2 regions of the Streptomyces sp. NPDC023157 genome follow, and region 1 is predicted to be linked to the other one. Evidence: riboswitches for the same ligand, from Rfam matches in the RefSeq annotation. Region 1 holds a riboswitch; the other holds the start of a gene.
What was found. A riboswitch is a leader RNA that binds a small molecule or an ion and turns the genes downstream of it on or off. The one in region 1 is predicted to bind ZMP and ZTP.
Positions count from the first base shown of each region.

Region 2: linked by a shared signal. The riboswitch ahead of ACZ3ZE_RS22110 (bifunctional 5,10-methylenetetrahydrofolate dehydrogenase/5,10-methenyltetrahydrofolate cyclohydrolase) and the one ahead of ACZ3ZE_RS16080 (serine hydroxymethyltransferase) in region 1 are both predicted to bind ZMP and ZTP.

Region 1 is NZ_JBVHIL010000004.1:242,755-246,146, forward strand. It holds gene ACZ3ZE_RS16075 (helix-turn-helix domain-containing protein) at 1-156, shown strand, start outside; gene ACZ3ZE_RS16080 (serine hydroxymethyltransferase) at 157-1,446, opposite strand; ZMP/ZTP riboswitch at 1,529-1,619, opposite strand; gene rocD (ornithine--oxo-acid transaminase) at 1,729-2,937, shown strand; gene ACZ3ZE_RS16090 (polysaccharide deacetylase family protein) at 3,246-3,392, shown strand, end outside.
Region 2 is NZ_JBVHIL010000006.1:33,349-36,740, reverse strand. It holds gene ACZ3ZE_RS22120 (SWF or SNF family helicase) at 1-102, shown strand, start outside; gene ACZ3ZE_RS22115 (hypothetical protein) at 130-930, opposite strand; gene ACZ3ZE_RS22110 (bifunctional 5,10-methylenetetrahydrofolate dehydrogenase/5,10-methenyltetrahydrofolate cyclohydrolase) at 1,230-2,084, opposite strand; ZMP/ZTP riboswitch at 2,113-2,218, opposite strand; gene ACZ3ZE_RS22105 (GAF domain-containing protein) at 2,454-3,392, shown strand, end outside.

The sequences.
Region 1 (3,392 bases):
CCCGTCTCCGCGCCACGCAGCCGCGTGACTCTGACGTCGCCGCGTTCCCCGTTCTCGGAATGCGAGGACTGCGGGCGCCCCTTCCGGGGCGCACCGCCGTCCGGCGGCCGGTGCCTCGACTGCCGGCACACGGCCGCCGGTACCGAGGCCGCCTGACTAGAGCGGCAGGCCCGGGGCCGGGTACGCGGACATCAGGTCGGCGACCTCGGCTCGGATGGTCTTCAGGGCGGCCTCGTCCGCCTTGTCGGCCGCCGTGACGGCTCGGGCGATCCAGTCGGCGAGCTGCGGCATGTGCGTGACGTCCAGGCCTCGGGAGGTGAGGGAGGGGGTGCCGATGCGGATGCCGGAGGGGTCGAAGGGCTTTCGGGTGTCGTACGGGACGGTGTTGTAGTTCACGACGATGCCCGCCCGGTCCAGGGCCTTCGCCGCGATCTTGCCGGGGACCTCCTTCGGGGTGAGGTCCATCAGGATCAGGTGGTTGTCCGTGCCGCCCGAGACCAGGTCGAAGCCGCGGGCCAGCAGGGCCTCGGCGAGCGCCTTCGCGTTGGCGACGACGGCGTGCGCGTAGGTACGGAAGGAGGGCTGGGCCGCCTCCTTCAGGGCCACCGCGATCGCGGCCGTGGTCTGGTTGTGCGGGCCGCCCTGGAGGCCGGGGAAGACCGCCTTGTCGAGGGCCTTCGCGTGCTCCTCGCGGGACATCAGCATCGCGCCGCGCGGGCCGCGCAGGGTCTTGTGCGTGGTCGTGGAGATCACGTCGGCGTACGGCACCGGCGACGGGTGCGCGCCGCCCGCGATCAGGCCGGCGATGTGCGCGACGTCCGCGACGAGCACCGCGCCCGCCTCCCTCGCGATCTCCCCGAACGCCGCGAAGTCGATCGTGCGGGGCAGCGCCGTGCCGCCGCAGAAGATCACCTTCGGGCGTTCCTTGAGGGCGAGGTCGCGCACCTGGTCGAAGTCGATCAGGCCGTCCTCATGGCGTACGCCGTACTGGACGCCCCGGAACCACGTGCCCGTCGCGGAGACGCCCCACCCGTGGGTCAGGTGGCCGCCCATCGGCAGGGCCATGCCCATCACCGTGTCACCCGGCCGCGCGAACGCCAGGTACACGGCGAGGTTCGCCGGAGAGCCCGAGTACGGCTGCACATTGGCGTGCTCCACACCGAACAGGGCCTTGGCCCGGTCGACGGCCAGGGTCTCGACCCGGTCGATGTTCTGCTGGCCCTCGTAGTAGCGGCGGCCCGGGTAGCCCTCGCTGTACTTGTTCTGCAGCACCGTGCCCGAGGCTTCCAGGACGGCGGCGGAGACGTAGTTCTCGCTCGGGATGAGGCGGAGGGTCTCCGCCTGGAGGCGTTCCTCCGCGTCGACGAGGGCGGCCAGGTCGGGGTCGGCGGCCGTCAGCGCGGGGTGCCGGCCGGCGGCGGGCTGGGGGGAGGCGGTGGGAGTCACGGTGTCGCTCCGGGGGTCGGGTGGACGGTCCCCCGAGCGCCGCGGCTCGTTCGTGCGGCGCCACGCGGGACCCGGTCGGTTCCCGTGATGCCCAGGCGGGCGGCACCTCGTGTGGTCTGCCGCGCGCGGCTCCCCCGGGGTCGCTTCCCCGTACGCCAGTCGCCGCGCGTGTTTCCAGCCTAGCGGGCGCGCCGTCAGCTCAGGTTTCCCCGTCCGGCATGCGAGCGACGATAAGAAAAGGGGGCCACACCCGCCCCTGGCCGCAGGACGATCGGAGATCCCGTGTCGAGAACGCAAGACGAGATCACTGCAGCGGACGCGCACAGCGCCCACAACTACCACCCCCTGCCCGTGGTCGTCGCCTCCGCCGAAGGCGCCTGGATGACCGATGTCGAGGGGCGCCGCTACCTCGACATGCTCGCCGGGTACTCCGCCCTCAACTTCGGGCACGGCAACCCGCGGCTCCTGGACGCGGCGCGGGCGCAGCTGGACCGGCTGACGCTCACCTCGCGCGCCTTCCACCACGACCGGTTCGGCGCGTTCTGCACGCGGCTGGCCGCGCTGTGCGGCAAGGACGCGGTGCTGCCGATGAACACCGGCGCCGAGGCCGTCGAGACGGCGGTGAAGACGGCCCGGAAGTGGGGGTACGAGGTGAAGGGCGTGCCGGACGGGCACGCGAAGATCGTGGTCGCCGGGAACAACTTCCACGGCCGCACCACCACGATCGTCAGCTTCTCCACCGACCACGAGGCACGGGACCACTTCGGGCCCTACACGCCGGGGTTCGAGATCGTTCCGTACGGCGACCTTACCGCCCTGGAGGCGGCGGTCACGGAGAACACCGTGGCGGTGCTCCTGGAGCCGATCCAGGGCGAGGCCGGGGTGCTCGTCCCGCCGGCCGGCTACCTGCGCGCGGTGCGGGAGCTCACGGCCCGGCGGAACGTGCTGTTCATGGCCGACGAGATCCAGTCCGGGCTCGGGCGGACCGGGCGGACCTTCGCCTGCGAGCACGAGGGGGTCGTGCCGGACGTCTACATCCTGGGCAAGGCGCTCGGCGGCGGTGTCGTGCCGGTCTCGGCGGTCGTCGCCGACCGGGACGTGCTCGGGGTGTTCCGGCCGGGTGAGCACGGGTCGACCTTCGGCGGCAATCCGCTGGCCTGCGCGGTGGCCCTCGAAGTGATCGCGATGCTGGAGACCGGCGAGTACCAGCAGCGGGCCACCGAACTCGGTGACCACCTCCACGCGGAGCTCGGGCTGCTCGTGGGCGGCGGCGCCGTGGAGGCGGTGCGCGGGCGGGGGCTCTGGGCGGGGGTCGACATCGTGGCCTCGCGGGGTACGGGGCGGGAGATCTCCGAGCGGTTGATGGGGCGGGGGGTGCTGGTGAAGGACACCCATGGGTCGACCATCCGGATCGCTCCTCCGCTGGTGATCAGCAAGGAGGATCTGGACTGGGGGCTTCAGCAGTTGCGGGAGGTGTTGGCCGGGGGGTGAGCCCAGGGGGGCGGCTGGCCGGGGGTGCGCGGGTGGGGGTGCGCGGGTGGGGGTGCGCGGGCGGGACCTTGTTCGGGCGGGGCGCCTGGCCGGGCGCCTGACCGGTGGGTGAGCCGGGGTGCCCCGCCGGGGGCCGGGGCCTCCGGGTGGGGGTGGCCGGACTGCGACCTTCACTTCGCTTCGCTCGTTACGGGCGCCGCCACGTCCGGACACCCCCACCCTCCGGCCCCGGCCCCCTCCCGCCTCGTCGGCGATCGGGTCAAGTCGGGGCATTGACACGGTAGTTGGTCTAGGCCAATGATTCGGCCATGTCCAGACCACGTCTGCATCGTGCCCTGCGTGGTGCGCTCGCCGCGCTCGTTCCCCTCGCGCTCTTCGGCGGCCTGGGCGGCTCCGCCCAGGCCGCCCCGCTCGCGGCCTGGCCCGAGCCCGTCCCGGTCGTCTCCCACGTGGAG
Region 2 (3,392 bases), on a different contig from region 1:
GGCCGCTGGTGGCCGTACCGCAAGGAACACGGCCGCTGGACCCCGGCGGGCCCGGCGGAACAGGACCCGGCGGCGGCGCTCGCGGCGGTGGCGGCGCCCTGACGGGGGCCGCACCGCCGCCGGGCCGCGTCACTGGAGCGGCGCGGTCAGCTTCCGGCCCGAGCCGGAGGGGGCGGCGAGGCTGCAGACGGCGGTGTCGTCGCCGAGCAGGTAGCTGGTGCGGTACGGGTACTGGACGAAGGTCGTCCAGCGGGTGCCGAGCGGCTGGTCCGCGGCCTTGCGGCGGAGCAGCCCCCGGCACAGGACAGCGGCCTCGTCCCGTACCGCGCCGTCGTCGGCGTACCGGCCCGTGAGCCGCAGCCGGGCGACGACCTCGGCGTCGTGCGGCGTGTCGCAGGTGCGACGGACGATCGTGCCGGGCGCGTCGCGGTCGATGTCGAAGCAGTCGCCGACACGCAGCCGGTCGTACGGGGTGCCCGAGGGCGCCTTCGAGTGGCTCGGGGTGGACCGCGGGGGCGCTGTCGTCCCGCCGGTCGCCGCGGGGGTGGAACCGGAGCCGGAGCCGGAGCGGGTGGGTGACGAGGAGGCGGTGCGGACCTGGCGCGGCTTCGCCGATCGGGTCGGCGCCACCGTCCGCGTCGGCAGGGGCGAGGGGCTCTCGCCCTGCGCGGAGGGATGCTGGCCGGGCGTGTCGTACGGCGTGTCGGCACGCCCTCCGGCGGGTCCCGCGTCCGGCGGCGGCGCCGTGTCGGCCGCGGCGCGCGCGGGGCCGACGGCGCGCGGCGCGCGGGCGTCGGTGCCGCCGCGCGCGGTGAAGGCGACGGAAAGGAGCAGGACCGCGGCGAGCGCCGCGACGAGCAGAGCACCGGCGCCCGGCCGCCGAGGGGCCCGGGCGCCGCGGGACGGGGATGCCGTCGGCGGGTGGAGCATAGGGAACAGGTTCACCCGGCATCGCCCATGTGGCGAGCGATATCCGTGACTTGGGCACCGCTCGTACAGAACCGTGACAATCCCGCTGCTGGGGCGAGACCCTGATCACGGCCCGAGGAGCGGGGCCCGGACTGCGCGAACCGGCGGTCCGGGGACGGCGGCGACGGACACCTCCGCGCAAACCGGGACAGGTGCTCGGCAGGCGCCCGGCAGGTGCCGAGCTGGCGCCGGGACAGGCGCCAGGCGGGCGTCGGCCAGGCATCGGCCGGGCACCGGGGCAAGCCCCTGGACCGTACGGATCAGAGCCCGAGCTGGCGCTCGGCTCCCTCGACGGTCTGGGCGAGCAGGACGGCGATGGTCATCGGGCCGACGCCGCCGGGCACGGGTGTGATGAGGGAGGCGCGCTCGGCGGCGCTGTCGAAGTCGACGTCGCCGACGTTGCCCGGGTTGTAGCCGGCGTCGATCACCACGGCGCCCGGCTTGATGTCCTCACCCTTGATGAACTGGGGCTTGCCGACGGCGGCGACGAGGATGTCGGCCTCGCGGATGGCGGCGGAGAGGTCCGTGGTGCGGGAGTGGCAGTAGGTGACGGTGGCGTCGCGGCCGAGGAGCAGCAGACCGGCCGGCTTGCCGAGGATGGCGCTGCGGCCGACGACCACGGCCCGCTTGCCGCTGAGCTCGACGTCGTACGCGTCGAGCAGGCGCATGATGCCGCCGGGCGTGCAGGAGACGAAGCCGGGCAGACCGAAGCCCATGGCGGCGAAGGAGGCCATGGTGACGCCGTCGACGTCCTTCTCCGGGGCGATGGCCTCGAAGGCGGCGCGCTCGTCGATGTGCGGGCCGACGGGGTGCTGGAGCAGGATGCCGTGGACCTCGGGGTCCTCGGAGAGCGCGGTGATCGCCGCGACGAGCTCTTCGGTGGTGGTGTCGGCGGGCAGCTCGACGTGCTTGGAGCGGATTCCGGCCTTCGCGCACCGGTTCTGCTTCATCTTGACGTACGTGACGGAGGCCGGGTCGGCGCCGACGAGGACGGTGGCCAGACAGGGGGTGACACCGGTGCGGCGGGTGATCTCGGCGGCGCGGGCGGCGGTCTCCTCGACCGTGCGGCGGGCGAGCGCTGTGCCGTCCATGAGGCGGGCGGTGCTGGTGGACATGGGCCACTCCTGGGCGTCGACGATGACCGGTGGATGCCCAGGCGCGCGACCGCGACACGGCCGCGCGGGTGAGCGCGTCCGCCGGGCCGCTCCCCGGTGGTGATCCACCTCAAGCGCCAGTCACGGCCCGGCACCACTGTACGTGACGGTCACCGTGACGGGTACCGGACAGGCGGCATATGCGAGGCCGCACGGACGCTTGTCGGCGCCTCGCGCGCGCACGACGATGACGTGGACGATGACGTCCACGAGGCGAACGGCCTCGCCGGGGAGGCCGAGTTGAGCGGTGCGGTGACGGGTGCGGCGGGGGCGGCGGGAACGCCGGGGGCGGGGGCTGCGGCGGATCCGGCGGGGCGGGCGGCGGACGGACTGGATTCGCGTGCCGGCGCCGGTTCCGCTGCCGGTGCCGGCGCTGGTGCCGGTGCCGGTGCCGTACGCCGGGCGCATGAGGCGTTCACGGCCGGGGGTGCGCTCGGTGTCCCGCCGGTGCGGCCGCTGGTCGCTGAGTCGTGGCGGCGCTCGGTGCGGGCGCGGGTGAGCCCGGACGGCGCGGCGCGGGTCGAGCTCGACGAGGAGGAGCTGGCGGGGCACCGGGAGGAGCATCCGCTGGCGGCGGCGATGCCGGTGATCCGGGAGCTGATGGGGGCGTACGCGCGGGACGGCGAGCATCTGATCGCGGTCTGTGACGCGGCGGGGCGGATGCTGTGGGTGGAGGGGCACCCGGGGACGCTCCGGAGCGCGCGCCGGATGAACTTCGTGCCGGGGGCGCGCTGGTCCGAGACGGCGGCGGGCACCAACGCACCGGGGACCGCGCTCGCCGTGGACCGGCCGGTTCAGGTGTGCGCGGCGGAGCACTTCCAGCGCCCGGCGCAGGCGTGGACGTGTGCGGCGGCTCCGGTGCACGACCCGCGCAGCGGGCGGCTGCTCGGCGCGGTGGACATCACGGGTGGGGAGGGTCTGGCGCATCCGCACAGCCTGGCGTTCGTGCAGGCGGTGGCGCGGGCGGCGGAGTCGCAGTTGGCGCTGCTGTCCCCTGCCCCGGCCGGGGCAAGGCCGCGGCTCTCGGCGCTGGGCAGGGACGAGGCGCTGTTGCGGGTGGCGGGGCGGCGGCTGCGACTGACCCGCAGGCACAGCGAGATCCTGACGGTGCTGGCGCACCGGCGGGAAGGTGTGGGCGGCGACGAACTGCTGACGTTGCTCTACGAGGACGAGTCGGTGACCCCGGTGACCTTGCGGGCGGAGATGTCCCGGCTGCGGGGGCTGCTCGGAGCGGAGCTGCTGGCGTCGCGCCCGTACCGGCTGACCGGG